DNA from 2 places in the Hoskinsella mucinilytica genome. Region 2 is predicted to be linked to the other one. Evidence: predicted binding sites of a transcription regulator. Region 2 holds the regulator's gene; the other holds the start of a gene.
The links. The regulator Rex, encoded in region 2, represses fermentation and respiration genes when NADH is low (regulators of the CRP and FNR family bind a similar motif). The targets are predictions, from matches to a motif close to GTGAANNNNTTCAC.
Positions count from the first base shown of each region.

Region 1 (8,105 bases), on a different contig from region 2:
TCAGCGATTGCTACTGCAACAGCAACACTAGCTCCAACCATTGGGTTATTACCCATACCGATCAGACCCATCATCTCAACGTGAGCAGGAACTGAAGAAGAACCGGCGAACTGTGCATCTGAGTGCATACGTCCCATAGTATCAGTCATACCATAAGAAGCAGGACCAGCAGCCATGTTATCTGGGTGAAGGGTACGTCCTGTACCACCACCTGAAGCTACAGAGAAGTATTTCTTACCCTGTTCGATACATTCTTTTTTGTATGTACCTGCAACTGGGTGCTGGAAACGAGTTGGGTTTGTAGAGTTACCAGTAATGGATACGTCTACACCTTCGTGATGCATAACAGCAACACCTTCACGTACATCATCTACACCGTAGCAGTTAACAGCAGCTCTTTCTCCATTAGAGTAAGAAGTTCTGCTTACTTCACTTAATTCACCTGTGAAATAATCGAATTTAGTTTCTACATAAGTAAATCCATTGATACGAGAAATGATTTTTGCAGCGTCTTTTCCTAAACCGTTTAGGATAACACGAAGTGGTTCTTTACGTGCTTTGTTAGCGTTACGAGCGATACCGATTGCACCTTCAGCAGCAGCGAAAGATTCGTGTCCTGCAAGGAATGCGAAACATTTTGTATCATCGTTCAATAACATAGCAGCTAGGTTACCATGACCTAAACCAACTTTACGATCATCAGCAACAGATCCTGGAATACAGAAAGCCTGAAGACCTTCACCTAAAGATTTTGCTACATCATAAGCTGTTTTATCACCTTTTTTGATTGCGATAGCAGCACCTACGATGTAAGCCCAGCTAGCGTTTTCAAAACAAATTGGCTGAATTTCTTTTACAAGGTTGTAAACATCTACACCTTTATCATCACATAGTTTTTTTGCTTCTTCGACGGAAGAAATACCATATGAGTTTAATACTTCATTGATTTTATCAATACGTCTTTCGTATCCTTCAAATAATGCCATGATTTTTCCTCCTATTCGTGTCTTGGGTCGATATATTTAACAGCATCTGCATAACGACCGTAAGTTTTCTTAGCGTTGTTCAATGCTTCTTCAGCATTTACACCTTTTTTAACAGCATCCATGAAAACACCCATGTTTACATATTCGTAACCAATGATTTCACTGTTTTCATCTAATCCCATTTTCAGGATGTAGCCTTCAGCAAGATCCAAGTAACGAGGACCCTTTACTTTGGTAGAATAAATCGTACCTACCTGAGAACGAGTTCCTTTACCTAAGTCTTCCAAACCAGCACCTACAGGAAGTCCGTTTTCAGAGAATGCAGACTGAGTACGTCCGTAGATGATCTGTAAGAACAATTCACGCATAGCAGTATTGATTGCATCACATACAAGGTCAGTGTTTACTGCTTCCAGTAAAGTCTTTCCTACGATTGCCTCACTTGCCATCGCAGCGGAGTGAGTCATACCTGAACAACCAATCGTTTCGATCAATGCTTCTTCGATGATACCTTCCTTTACGTTTAACGTTAATTTGCAGGCACCCTGTTGTGGAGCACACCATCCGATACCGTGTGTTAAACCAGAGATGTCTTTGATTTCTTTTGAGTAAACCCATTTTCCTTCTTCAGGAATAGGAGCACATCCGTGACTAGCGCCGCATGTTACTGGGCACATGTTTTCAACTTCTTTTGAATAAATCATGTCATTTCTCCTTTCTCGTGTCATCCATGATTTTACCAATGTATGCTACTTTCTATGAAAAAGTTGTAGCCTTGGTTTATCGCATATTTCTACCCTCTATCATAGAAATATATGTTTGGGAACTTTTTCACAAGTATTGTGAAAGTCGTTTTCCCACTCTTTAATTTTAAATCTTTTCCCATGTCCTGTCAATGCTAAAGGCGCCTTTTATTCTTACATAGCCCCGAAAAAAAAAGGGATTTTTCATCCCTTTTCACACATCTGCTTCTTCTTACTTTCTCTTTGTGCGACTTCACAGTTTTTCAAGATCAAAGAAGTCAGCTCTTTCTTTTTGTATTCCTCATTGAAATAGCATTGAAATGGAATGCTCACACCCCCATGTGCTACCAATAAAATATTGTGATCGATGGCTTCTTCTTGTATCATATCCAAGAAACGATATACTCGCTCAAATAGATCCTCTACTGATTCCATCCCATATTTCGCCTGTGTATCCAATACCCAGAAGCTTTGAAAATCCCATTCGCTTTTATGACTTCCTTCCAATTCTCCAAAATGGCGTTCCAAAAGTCGTTCATCTTCTGAAACGGCCAACCCTCTATCGGCAATGATCCAATTTGCGGTTTCTCTGGTACGCTTTAATGGGGAACAATACACCTTATCGATAGGTATCTCTTTTAACCATTCCCCTACCTGCTTTGCCTGAGCGATCCCTTCCTCATTTAATGGAATATCACTTTGTCCTTGTAGAAGACCTTGTTTATTCCAATCCGTTTGTCCATGTCGTACAAAATAGATCATTTTGTTATCTCCTGTATGAATTTCCCTACATCTTGAGGCTGATGTGCATCACTTGCGGTCATGATCTTTACACCATGATTCTTTAAGATTGCAAGAAACACAGGATTGGTCCCGATATCTTCATGACCATAACGATAATGGATCCCGGTATTGTTTTCCATATAAACATCATGTTCTTTCGCAAGCTTAGCGAGTTTTTCGTAGGTTGGAACTAAATCATAATTCGGCACATCATGAAACAGCTTTAACTGATCCGGATGTCCGATCTGAGTAAACAAATCGCTACCAATCATATCTTCCATGATTTCATAATAACGTCGATAAATCTCATCGGTATCAAATCGATCCCACAAAATTTCCCTGGAAAAGCTTTTCATATCGTATAATCTACCATCAATAGAATGAATGCTACCAATCACAAAATCATAAGGATATCTAGATAACACATCCTGAATCAAAGCTTTATCCTGAGGTGCATAGCACACCTCTAAGCCAAAGCGTACCTCGATCGGTAATGCTTTAGAGCGAACCTCTTCTATCAATTCGTGATATACACGAAGCGGTTCTAATTTTTTCTTATCAAACCACGCCTTTTGTTGAGGGGCTGTTTCTTTTAACACTTCATACATTGGCGCAAATTCCTCAAATCGATGAGTATGATCCAATATTTGTATCGTATCCATTCCTGCCTTTACTCCGGCATTTACAAATTCCATAACATAGTCCACACTTAATGGGCCATTTTCCAAATGCATATGTCCATCAATCATTTGATTCGCCTCCCTTTTTTTATTTATTATACACGTTAAACGCAAAAAACGCCAAAATTTCACAAGTAAAACAAAAAAATAGCAGTGATTACCTGCTATTGTGCCATAAATCCTTCTGGTTTTCTCGGAAAAGATATCAATGGATTTTCCATAAGCTCTATCTCATCTAATGCTTCTTCCTTTTCTAAATCAACGGATGCACTTTCTGCGATCAAGCCGGCATCGATCATAGACCCGATCATTTCCGTATATTCTAAGATATCTTTATAAGATGTGCGTATTCTTCCTTCTTTATCCTGTAGTAAAGAAATACGGATCTTATTTTCAAATTGTCCGTTTGCGATCGTCACGATCATATTTCCTATTGTTTTATGATAACGAATAAATCCTTCCCCCGTATGTTCACAACAGCGAAACCCAAAACTGCGTAAAAAAGATAAAGCATCATCATTTTTGATCTTCATTCGTATGTCCTCCATTATTTTGTTTTTATAAGATATGCATGAATGATCTTGTTGGTTTAAAAAAAACCAATCAGAAATAGAATTTACCTTCTATATGCTTATTATACATGAAGATTACGCCTTTTCCAATGTTTTTTCATGGAATTCAACAAAACCATCGAAAATCATTCTTTATCTCTTTAAAAGTATAAATTTCTGATTTGAGATGATTGCTATCTTTTTCACTTTTAGTAAACTTTTTACCAGTTTTACCAACTTATTTTACTAAATTTATTGACATTTAGTAAACCGTTGCTTATAGTGATGATAGAGCTTACAAGCAAAGGAGAGATCACTATGAAAGCAGAACTTATCAACCAGTTTCAAGAACGCTACAAACATGCAGGAGAGCTGTTCTTTTCTCCAGGACGTGTCAATCTCATCGGAGAACATACAGATTATAATGGAGGAATGGTATTTCCTTGTGCCATTACCTATGGTACTTATGCAGTTGCGGCATTGCGTAAGGATCAGGAAGTCCATTTTTATTCCAATAATTTTGCGAAGAAAGGTGAAATCGTCTGTGACATTACCTCATTACATTATGATGAAAAAGATGATTGGGCAAATTATGCCAAAGGTGTCATCTATTATGTTCAGGAAAAAGGCTATCGATTATCCACCGGTTTTGATATCTTAATTGAAGGCAACATTCCCAATGGAGCAGGCTTAAGCAGTTCCGCATCGTTAGAAGTACTGATTGGAACCATTCTTAAAGACTTATATGACTTTGATATAGATCCTATCGATATCGTTAAGATTGCTCAAGAAGCAGAAAATAAGTTTGTCGGTATGAATTGTGGGATCATGGATCAATTCATCATCGGTATGGGAAAAAAGGATCATGCCATCGCTTTAAATACCGCTACGCTTGCGTATACGTATGCTCCTGTGAAGTTAAAAGATGCTAGCATCGTTATCATGAATACATGCAAACAAAGAGGTCTTATGGATTCTAAATATAATGAGCGTAGAAAAGAATGTGAAACAGCCTTAAAAGAATTGCAAACCAAAGCTGATATTCAAAACCTTTGTGATTTAAGCGTTTTAGAATTCGATCAGATCAAGGATACCATCCAAAGTGAGGAACGTATGCGTCGAGCAAAGCATGCCATTCATGAAAACGAACGTGTAAAACTTGCAATCAATGCGTTATCAAAGGATGACCTTACTACCTTTGGTCAATTGATGAATGCTTCTCATATTTCTTTACGTGATGATTATGAAGTGACAGGGATCGAATTAGATACCTTAGTAGAAGCCGCATGGAAACAACCCGGTACCATAGGAGCCAGAATGACCGGTGCCGGTTTCGGTGGATGTGCCATTGCCATCGTATCCAATCCTATGATCGAAGCATTTCAAGAAAAGGTAAGAAAGGAATACTTAGATAAGATCGGTTATGCTTGTGATTTCTATATCGCATCGATTGGTGATGGCGCACGAAAAGTGGTAGAATAAAAGAAAGAAAAGAAAGCAGGAGAATAATCATGAATAAAACGATCAAACGCCTTGTAAATTACGGCTTGGCACACCATCTTTTAAAAGAAGAGGATGTCATCTATGTAACCAATCAGCTTTTGGATGTCTTACACCTTCAAGACTATGAAGATGTAGCAATGGAAGAAGAGTCACTCTCTTCCCCTCAGGAAATTCTCGATGAAATGCTTCATTATGCCATTGAAAAAGGAATCATTGAAGATACTACGGTATCTAAAGAGCTATTGGATACTCGCATCATGAATTGTCTGATGCCAAGACCCAGTGAAGTCATTCAAACATTCAAAGAACATTATGCACACAGTCCGAAGGAAGCAACAGATTATTATTATGAATTGAGTCGTGCCAGCAATTATATGCGCACCGATCGCATTGCGAAGGATTTACATTGGGTTACCGAAACCAAGTATGGTCCCATCGATATCACCATCAACCTCAGTAAGCCGGAAAAAGATCCTAAAGATATCGCCAAAGCAAAATTATTACCACCTAGCAAATATCCAAAATGTTTATTGTGTAAAGAAAATGAAGGCTATGCCGGAACACTATCACATCCCGCTAGAAACAATCATCGTATCATTCCTTTGGATTTAAATCAAAAACGTTACTATCTGCAATACTCCCCTTATTCCTATTACAATGAACATTGTATCGTATTCAATGCAGAGCACATTCCGATGGTAATCAATGAAAATAATTTTCGTTGTTTATTAGCGTTTGTGAAGACCTTTCCACATTACTTCCTTGGTTCCAATGCAGATTTACCGATCGTAGGTGGAAGTATTTTGACACATGATCACTTCCAGGGAGGAAACTATACCTTTGCCATGGAAAGAGCCGCCATGAAAGAGGAAATCAAGAGTGAAAAATTCCCTGAAGTAAGCTATGGTCGTGTAATTTGGCCACTTAGCGTTTTGCGTCTTCGTTCATTAAGCATCGAACCATTGATTGCCTGTGCTATGGATGTATTACATCTTTGGCAACATTATGATGATGAACAAGTAGATATCCTATCACATAGTGGCGATACACCACATAATACCATTACACCGATTGCAAGAAAGAAAAACGGATATTATGAATTGGATCTTACCTTGAGAAATAATCGTACCACAAAAGAATATCCTATGGGCATCTTTCATCCGCATGCACAATTACATCATATCAAAAAGGAAAACATCGGATTGATCGAAGTCATGGGATTAGCCGTATTACCAAGTCGCTTAAAAAAGGAACTTGCGCAAATCGAGGAATGTTTATCAAAGAATGAAGCATTAAGTGAAGACTTAGCCATTCACAAAGACTGGTATGAGCATTTGAAAACCATCTCCAAAGATACACCAAAGGAAGAACTTCATACGCTGATTCAAGATGAAGTTGGTCATATCTTTGAACAGGTCTTAGAGGATGCAGGCATCTTCAAACAGGATGAAAAAGGACAAGCTGCCTTCTTACGTTTTGTGAAGCAGTTGAATGGAAATTAATATGAAACAAGTCGCAATATATCAAAAAGAGCCAGTATATGAATATACGATTGAAAATGAGGTACTGAAAGTTACCGTTTTAAATTATGGTGGTACCATCAGTGGTATCTATTATAAAGAGCATGGAAGCATGACCAATATGGTTGCCAGCTTTCTAAATCCACAGGACTATATCGATCAAGGCGGCCCTTACCTGAATGCCCTTGTCGGACCGTTTGCAGGTAGAATTGCTTATGGGCGTTATGAGGATCAAGGAACACATCAACTCAGCATCAACAATGGGGCACATCATCTTCATGGAGGAAATCATGGAATCAGTAGACAATTGTTTACGATCTCACAACCAAACAGCACGAGCCTAAAACTTCATTTAGAAACCGATCATGAAGCAGATGGTTATCCACAAGGTACCTATCTCTATGATATCTTATATGAAATCCATCAGGATACCTTTACGATATCCTATCATGCCACCCCACCTGCTCGCTCTCTTCTTAATATGACAAGCCATCTTTATTTTAATCTAAATGGCATGAAAGAGAGTATCCGCCATCATCAATTAAAACTTTGTTCCACAAGGAAATGTAAAATAGAGAAAGAATGTCATCCAAGTGAACTATATTCTATCAAAAAGAACGGTGCTTATGATTTTTCCACACTTCGTGACATACAGTCCAATTTAGATAAAAAAGATCCGGAATTTCTAAACACCTTATATTATGATACTCCTTTTTTACTGGATGAAGGTGTGATCACGCTATATGATCCAAGTTCTCAACATCGTCTTGATATCACCACAGATGAATCAAGCGTCGTAGTGTATACAGCCAATTGGTTTGATGAAAGCTTAATTTTTGAAAACGGAATGACCGGTGCTCCTTTATGTTGCATCGCTTTAGAAACACAAGATGTACCAAATGGAATTAATTTGGTTGGTTATCCACATCATCAAATAGCGGATCCTACTCATCCATATACGCAAACCACACACTATCGTTTTACGAAATCATAGGAGGTACTTTCATGGCAACCATCAAAGACATCGCAGAAAAGGCAAAGGTATCAAGTGCAACCGTATCACGCATATTGAATGAAGACACCTCATTGAATGTCCCTGAATCAACCAGAAGTCGTGTCTTTCAGATTGCCAATGAACTGCATTATGTCAAAAAAGGAAAAAACAAAAAGAATGAAAAGGCATTGACCTTTGCTATTGTCCAATGGTATTCTTTAAAACAAGAATTAGAAGACAATTATTATTTCACTATTCGTATGGGAGTGGAAAATTATTGCAGTGCACATGGGATCGCTTTAAAAAGAATATTTAAAGATGATATGGATATTGAGGAAAATTTAA
Region 1 is NZ_JBEQZJ010000028.1:31,866-39,970, reverse strand. Features, by position in the region: gene UGRO018_RS11315 (GGGtGRT protein) at 1-986, opposite strand, end outside; gene UGRO018_RS11310 (iron-sulfur cluster assembly scaffold protein) at 998-1,690, opposite strand; gene UGRO018_RS11305 (histidine phosphatase family protein) at 1,934-2,491, opposite strand; gene UGRO018_RS11300 (histidinol-phosphatase HisJ family protein) at 2,488-3,261, opposite strand; gene UGRO018_RS11295 (hypothetical protein) at 3,357-3,725, opposite strand; gene UGRO018_RS11290 (galactokinase) at 4,062-5,225, shown strand; gene galT (UDP-glucose--hexose-1-phosphate uridylyltransferase) at 5,255-6,748, shown strand; gene UGRO018_RS11280 (aldose epimerase family protein) at 6,738-7,760, shown strand; gene UGRO018_RS11275 (LacI family DNA-binding transcriptional regulator) at 7,772-8,105, shown strand, end outside.
Region 1: UGRO018_RS11310 (iron-sulfur cluster assembly scaffold protein) is a predicted target of Rex. The motif match lies at 1,808-1,821, and genes of this name have one in related genera.

Region 2 (8,105 bases):
CTATATCGCAGGTGTATTGAGCATACGATATGGACATACATGTGAAATGTTATATGCCGGTATGGATCAAAGATTCAAAAAGTTTATGCCACAATATAAAATCTATGTAGAAAATATGAAATGGGCATTTGAAAATGGCTGTAAAACGTGTAATATGGGTGGTGTAGAAGGTAGCCTGGATGACGGTTTGACAAAGTTTAAAGATAACTTTAATCCGTTGATCAATGAATTTATCGGAGAATTTGATATTCCGGTGAACAAATTACTTTATCCAATGTTCCATTTTATGTATAATTATATGAAGAAAAAGCGTGAAAAAGCTTTGGGAGGCGATTAAATGAAGGAAATCGTAGTACATTCATTAGCTGAAACAGCAGCATTAGGTGAAAAAATAGGAAAGCTGATGTTTCCTGGTGCATTGTTGACTTTGACAGGAGACCTCGGTGCAGGAAAAACAACGTTAACAAAATCGATTGGTAAGGCAATCGGTATAAAAAAAGTCATCAATTCGCCAACCTTTACGATATTAAAAACATATCATGGCGATATGCCGTTTTATCATATTGATGCATACCGTTTGGAAGGTATTACCCAAGATTTAGGATTTGAAGAGGTATTTGATGCAGATGGTGTTTGCGTAGTAGAATGGCCTCATTTTATAGAAAATCAATTGCCGAAAGAGCGTTTGGAAATTGAAATTTTACGCAGTGGTGAAGATGAGAGAACCTTTTGTTTCAAGGCAATTGGCGAAAAATACGAAAAGATAGTGAGGGAATTAGTATGAAGACCTTATGTATGGATAGTGCACACAAGCATCTTGTTATCGTTTTATTAGAAGATGGAAAAGTGAAAGCAGGTGAAGCTTTTTCTTGTTGGAAACAACAAAGTGAGACCTTGTTTCCGGAATTGATCAAATGTATGGATCAAATTGGATGGACAGCTGATGATTTGGATGAAGTGGTCATTAGTGATGGACCTGGTAGTTATACCGGGGTTAGAATTGCAATGGCAGTTGCTAAGGTATTATGTACGAGAAAGCATATCCCATTATATTGTTTATCTACCTTACAATTATACGCAGGAATACAAGAGAATGCATTTGTGATGTTAGATGCCAGAAGTTCCAGAGCTTATGTTGGTATTTTGGATAAAGGCAAGTTTTTAAAGGATGAATGCATTATGACGTTAGATGAAATCAAAGCGTATCTACAAGAACATCCAAAATCAGTGGTGATTGGTGATGGAGCCTTAATTGATCTTGAAACAGCGCATACGGATCTGGTGAAAAACTTTGAAACCTTATATCCGATTGCTAGAAAGGTTGAAAATATTCATACATTGACACCCCGTTATTTAAAGGAACAGGATGCCTACAAGGTGAAGTAACATGCTTCGTGCTATGAAAAAGGAAGATCTTAATCAGATCTTATCTATAGATGCAGAATGCTTTCCTATGCCTTGGAATGAAAAGCAATATTTATATGAACTTGAGGAAAATGATTATGCATTATTATATGTGTTAGAACAGGATGGAATCATACTTGGATATATTGACTTTTGGATCACTTTTGATGTTTGTCAACTTGCGAAAATTGCAGTGTTACCTCCTTATCGAGGGAAACGTTATGCACGTTTGATGATGGATCAAATGATTCAAGATGCACAAGAAAAGGGATGTGAAACGATATCTCTGGAAGTACGTGTATCTAATCAAAGTGCTCAAAAACTATATGCCGCTTATGATTTTATCAATGTAAACACACGAAAAAGGTATTATCAGGATAATGGCGAAGATGCTTACGTTCTGGTTAAGGCCTTAGGAGGAAATTGTGAATGAAAGATACCTATATATTGGCAATTGAGTCTAGCTGTGATGAGACTGCAGTTGCCATCGTAAAAAATGGAAAAGAAGTATTGGCAAACATCGTTGCGACACAAATCGATGTCCATAAGGATTTTGGTGGAGTCATCCCGGAAGTCGCAAGCCGTATCCATGTGGAAAATATTTCGATGGTAATCGAAGAGGCCTTAAAAAAGGCAGAAATGCAAGTAGAGGATATGGATGCTATCGCAGTAACCCAAGGGCCTGGTTTAGTAGGATGTCTTCATGTAGGTGTACAAGCTGCGAAAACTTTGGCATGGGCATACCAGAAACCATTGGTTCCAGTGCATCATATCGCAGGTCATATATATGCAAATGCATTGATTGCTGATCTGAAGTTTCCTTTATTGGCGTTAGTGGTATCCGGTGGACATACTGAATTGGTCTATATGAAGGATGAATGGAGCTTTGAAATTTTGGGAACGACACAGGATGATGCAATCGGTGAGGCTGGCGATAAGGTAGGTCGTGTACTTGGTCTTCCATATCCTGGAGGCGTTTATGTGGATAAATTGGCAAAGGAAGGCAAAGCCGTTTATACGCTTGCAAAACCCAAAACAGAAAATGAATTAGATTTTTCTTTTAGTGGTTTGAAAAGTAGCGTATTACAATTTATCGATCGTAGTAAGCGAAAAAATGAACCATTTGTTCCAGCAGATCTTGCAGCTTCTTATCAAGAAACAGCGTTTGAAGCACTTTTATTAAGAGCTAGAATTGCATTAAAACAATATCAACCATTACAAATGGTATTGGCCGGTGGTGTTGCCGCAAATTCTTGTTTGCGTCAAAAAGTAAGTGAGGATCTAACCAAAGAATTCTCTGATGTTGAATTTATTATTCCACCACTATCTTGTTGTACGGATAATGCGGCAATGATTGCTGTGGCAGGTACCATTGCTTACCAACATGGCGTGCGTGGTGATTTTGATTTGACAGCAGATCCTGGAATAGAATTAGAAAATGATGAAAAGGTTTCACATTTATAAAATCCTTTGACCGAATCAATACCTTGTTTCATGCTACTATCGGATATGATCTTGTATCAAACGGATATGTTTTTGCATGTTAAACTTATTAATTTATTCACAAATAAGAAAAATCGTGGTATACTAACTCATAGGTGATCAACATGAGTGAAAAGAACGTACCAAAGGCAACATTGCAGCGTTATCCTGTTTATCTTAAAGCACTACGTAAATTAAAAAGCTCTGGTGTAGAGCGCATCATGTCGAAGGAATTGGCAAGCGTTGTAAATATTGAACCAACGACGATTCGTCGTGATTTTTCTTTTCTTGGAAATCTGGGAAAACAAGGTTATGGCTATGATGTCAATCGCTTGATTGAAATATTCAATCAAGAATTAGGCATGGATTTTGATGAGAAAATCATTTTGGTCGGTGCAGGTAATATGGGCCGTGCCTTGATGAAATATAATAAATGGGATTATGTCGTAGGTGAAATCACATGTGCATTCGATATCAATCCAGATCGTCAAGGCGTTCGTTTCGGTATCCCCGTTTATGACATCAGTGAGCTAGAACAAAGAGTACCTGATGGTTGTCGTATCGCAATCTTGGCGATCAGTGAAAATATTCAACAAACGGTCGATCGATTGATTGCTTGTGGTATTATCGGTTTGGTAGATTTTACACATGAGCATATTCAGATACCAAAAGGTGTCGTATTAAAAAGTGTTGATGTTGTTTCTTCCATTCAAGAGCTGGTATTTGAAACAAATAAACTGAGTGTCTCTCATTAATCAAAAAAAAGCTTGTCATAAAGGAAGTAATTGTGATATCATCTATACAAGAGTTAGAAAAACTTGAAAAAATGCGTAGAAACAGGACGATATAAGTGAGTTTTGAGAAAAGCGATTCTGTAATTGGTGAAAGACAGAACAAAATCCTTATGGAGAACACCTGTGAAGCAAAGCTGGAGAACTAACAGTAGACAGCTTCGTATATCCGACGTTATGGATGAATTAAGATGCTCTGTATGTTTTAATACAGGGAATCAGGATGGCACTGCGCTGATGATAAGCGTTCCTGTATAGGAACGCTTTTTTTTACAAAAGGAGGAATTATGATGTTTGAATTTATGACAATTCGTGAATTATATGAAATCGTATTAAGTGGTTCACATGTAGAACTTGACAGTATGGAATATGTCCTACTACAGGGTTGGATCAGAACGAATCGATGTAGTGGAAAACTAGGCTTTATCGAATTAAACGACGGTACTTATTTCCGTAATGCACAACTCGTTTATATGCAAGAATTAAAGAATTTTGCGGAAGTAGAAAAGTATCCAACAGGAGCGGCAATCACGGTTACCGGTAAATTAAAATTGACACCGGAAGGAAAACAGCCATTCGAAATACAAGTTACGGAAGTTGTATTAGAGGGCGATTGTGATCGTGACTATCCATTACAGAAAAAACGTCATAGCTTTGAATATTTGCGTGAAATCGCTCATCTTCGTCCTCGTGCAAATACGTTCTATGCGGTATTCCGTTTGCGTTCCGTGCTATCTATGGCAATCCATGAATTTTTCCAAGATCAAGGCTTTGTCTATGTACACACTCCAGTAATTACTGGAAATGATGCAGAGGGTGCCGGTGAAACATTCACGGTTACAACAAGAGAAGATACTAACTATGAAGAAGATTTCTTTGGAAAGCATGCTTCTTTGACTGTATCCGGTCAGCTTCATGTAGAAGCCTTCGCAATGGCGTTCCGTGATGTATATACCTTTGGGCCAACCTTCCGTGCAGAAAACTCAAATACAACACGTCATGCTTCTGAATTTTGGATGATCGAACCAGAGATAGCGTTTGCTGATCTGGATGATGATATGAATCTGATTGAGGATATGATCAAATATTGTATTCAGTATGTGTTAGACAATGCCCCTGAAGAAATGAATTTCTTTAATTCTATGATTGATAAAGAATGTATCGATCGTATTACGAAAGTGATGAATAGTGAATTTAAACGTATGACATATACACAGGCAATCGAGGAATTGAAAAAAGCCGATGTGAAATTCGAAAATAACAAGATTGAATGGGGTATGGATCTACAAAGTGAACATGAGCGTTACTTATGTGAGAAAGTAGTCAATGGACCTGTATTCTTAATTGATTATCCAAAGGATATCAAAGCATTCTATATGCGTGTCAATGAAGATGGTAAAACCGTAGCTGCTTGTGACTTACTAGTTCCAGGCGTAGGAGAATTGGTTGGTGGAAGTCAAAGGGAAGAGCGTTATGATATTTTAGAAGCACGTATGAAAGAAATGGGTATGGAAAACGATTCTTTACAATGGTATATGGATCTTAGAAGATATGGAGGCTGTAAACATGCAGGCTTTGGACTTGGCTTTGATCGTATGCTGATGTATCTAACAGGTATTCAAAATATCAGAGATGTTGAACCGTTCCCACGTACACCAAGAAATTTATTGTATTAAAATAGAAGCTGCTAATCGAATGATTGGTGGCTTTTTCACAAGTTTTGTAATTATTTCCTGGGAAAATTCATGAAAATCTTTCAAATTTGTGATATTCCTTGAAAAAGATTGAGTATCTTCTTTTTTTCTTCTATAATATATACTGGTGATTAATGTGAAAGAATATATACTAAAAGAGAAACATGATGGCAGTGTCATAACAGTACGACAACTTCAGAAGGTATTGTTAGAAATGCTGAAAGATATAGATGAAGTTTGTAAAAACAATGATATTCCTTATTGGTTAACAGGTGGTAGTGCATTGGGTGCAGTACGTCATGAAGGATTTATTCCATGGGATGATGATGCGGATATCGGTATGATGCGAGAAGATTATGAGCGCTTTTTAAAGGTCGTGGATCAACTTGGTGATAAGTATATCGTACAAAGCTTTGAAACGCATAAGGAATATAATGTATTGATCCCACCAATGAAAATTCGTTTAAAGGGAACCTATTGTCAAGAGGCGAATTTTTTATTAAAGAATAAATGCAAAGATTCTGATGGTATTTTTATTGATGTTTTCATTGTAGATCATGTAAGTGAAAAACAATATAAGGATGTATATTGGAGATGTAGAAATGGGTTATTGATGGTATTGATTGCATTATTTGAGAATTTACATATCAATCCGCTTCCTTTGAAAAAGCGGTTTGTACGTAATGCCAAAAAATATGGTAGCATCAATGCGTCAACACCAATGGTTGGTTATGATCTTACATGGACCTTTAATTCCTTTTTCCATCCTGTTGTTTATCCTTATGAAAGTATATTTCCAACACAATATATGAAATTTGAGGATACCATGTTACCGGTGCCTAAAGACCCATCTTTTATGCTGAATGCGGAGGTAGGTGCCAATTATATGAGCTATCCTCCCAAATCAGCACAAGCACCGAAACATATCAAAGATATTGAATTGTAAAGGAGGACAAGAACATGGCATATGCTCCAAGAAAACGTAATTATCGCATCAAATGGAATATCGCAATTCCAATCATTTTCTTATGTGTACTACTCATTTATGCCGGTTCTTCTATTTTTTTCAAAACCAAAGAGGAGAAGGAAACATTTACTGTATGCGGATTTACACCAGAGAAAACTGCATCTGTTTTAAATAAAAAAAGTGCGGATATCGTAACAATAAGCGATTATGTATATTATGGAGAATCCCTTGGTTTGTATGAAAAAAGCTATTCACCTTTAAATAAGGATACATTATCAGGAAAATCCGTTGTCTTACATAATGTTTGTGATGATAGTGAAGTTACCATGACGTTAGGTGATACAGCAGATCAGAAAATAGTATTACAGGATATAAAAGATGGATATTATGAAGTAAGCATCATTGATAATCTTGTGAAAAAACGTGTGGTTTTCTCAGAAAAGCCGAAGGAACATCTATTTTCTACTGTAGCTCGTGATGGTATGGTGCATGATGTATCTATCATAGCGGATGCTGATCTTCTTGCGGATCAAGATATCACGATGGATCATAACTATATGTTTTTGAATGTCAGTAGCAAAGAGCCGGATTCAGATCAAATTGATGTCTTGATCGATCCTTATGGCATGAATGTGGATATTCAATCCATACCGGATAAAGGCAATGAGGCCAATGGATTAATAGAAAACGATGAAATGTATGAAGCAGCAGAGTTAATGAAAAAAGAACTAGAGTCCTATGGATTACGTGTAGAAATTACCAAAAGCGATAAGGATGAAGTCATAGCGACTTATGGAGATGAAGGACGTCTAGCAAAAGGATACCAAAAGCATGCCAAGTATTATCTTTTCTTACGGTTTAATGTAGATGTATCCACTACTGATACAAAGGGCATGATCTTACAGCATTCTAATTATAGTAGTCCAACTTTGGCAAGAAATATGATGTATCATATGACACAAGCAGATGATGTTGTTGAAGCGAATGCGTTATTTTATAATGATTATAGTTGGCCAGGTGTTTATTCAAGTAATCTTATCGCAGGAAGTTTAGATAATGAGTTGATTTATGATGTGAATTTAAATCTTAGAGAAAGCGGTGGAAGAGCTACACAGGCCGGTAGATATTCTGAAACTAGTAAAACAGAAAATAAAAGTTTTGTGAATGCGGATGGTATGCAAGCAATTGAAATTGATTTTGGATATATCACAAATCAATCAGATGCTACCAATTGGAAACAGCATCGAAAGGAAATTGTAACATCTTGTGCAAAAGCCTTTGCACTTGGTATTAATGTAATCAATGAATAAAGAAAAAGCAGGTGATGATGATGAAATATCAGATTCATAAGGGTACAAAGCAATATGGCGCAGATACCATATTTGAAGATATTCAGTTTGAAATCAGAAATAATGAAAAGATAGCGATCGTGGGTAGAAATGGCTGTGGTAAAACAACCTTATTAAAGGTGATTGCACAGATCGAGCCGTTAGATAAAGGTGAGATCCATGCGGAGAGTGGTCTTACCATCGGTTATCTTGCACAGACAACATTTTCAAATGAAGATGCCCTTGTAGAAGATGAATTAGAACATGCCTTTGATAAGGTAAAAGAGTTAGGAAAGCAACTTGAGCTTTCCACACAACAAATGAGTGAACATCCTTCTGAGGAAAATATGAATCGCTATGCCAATCTTCAACAGCGTTTTGAAGAAATGGGTGGTTATACTTATCATAGTGAAATGATGACGATATTCACAAAGTTTGG
Region 2 is NZ_JBEQZJ010000012.1:2,282-10,386, forward strand. Features, by position in the region: gene UGRO018_RS05520 (peptidoglycan bridge formation glycyltransferase FemA/FemB family protein) at 1-337, shown strand, start outside; gene tsaE (tRNA (adenosine(37)-N6)-threonylcarbamoyltransferase complex ATPase subunit type 1 TsaE) at 338-784, shown strand; gene tsaB (tRNA (adenosine(37)-N6)-threonylcarbamoyltransferase complex dimerization subunit type 1 TsaB) at 781-1,386, shown strand; gene rimI (ribosomal protein S18-alanine N-acetyltransferase) at 1,388-1,837, shown strand; gene tsaD (tRNA (adenosine(37)-N6)-threonylcarbamoyltransferase complex transferase subunit TsaD) at 1,834-2,868, shown strand; gene UGRO018_RS05545 (redox-sensing transcriptional repressor Rex) at 3,012-3,641, shown strand; gene asnS (asparagine--tRNA ligase) at 3,968-5,353, shown strand; gene UGRO018_RS05555 (LicD family protein) at 5,508-6,317, shown strand; gene UGRO018_RS05560 (N-acetylmuramoyl-L-alanine amidase) at 6,332-7,648, shown strand; gene abc-f (ribosomal protection-like ABC-F family protein) at 7,669-8,105, shown strand, end outside.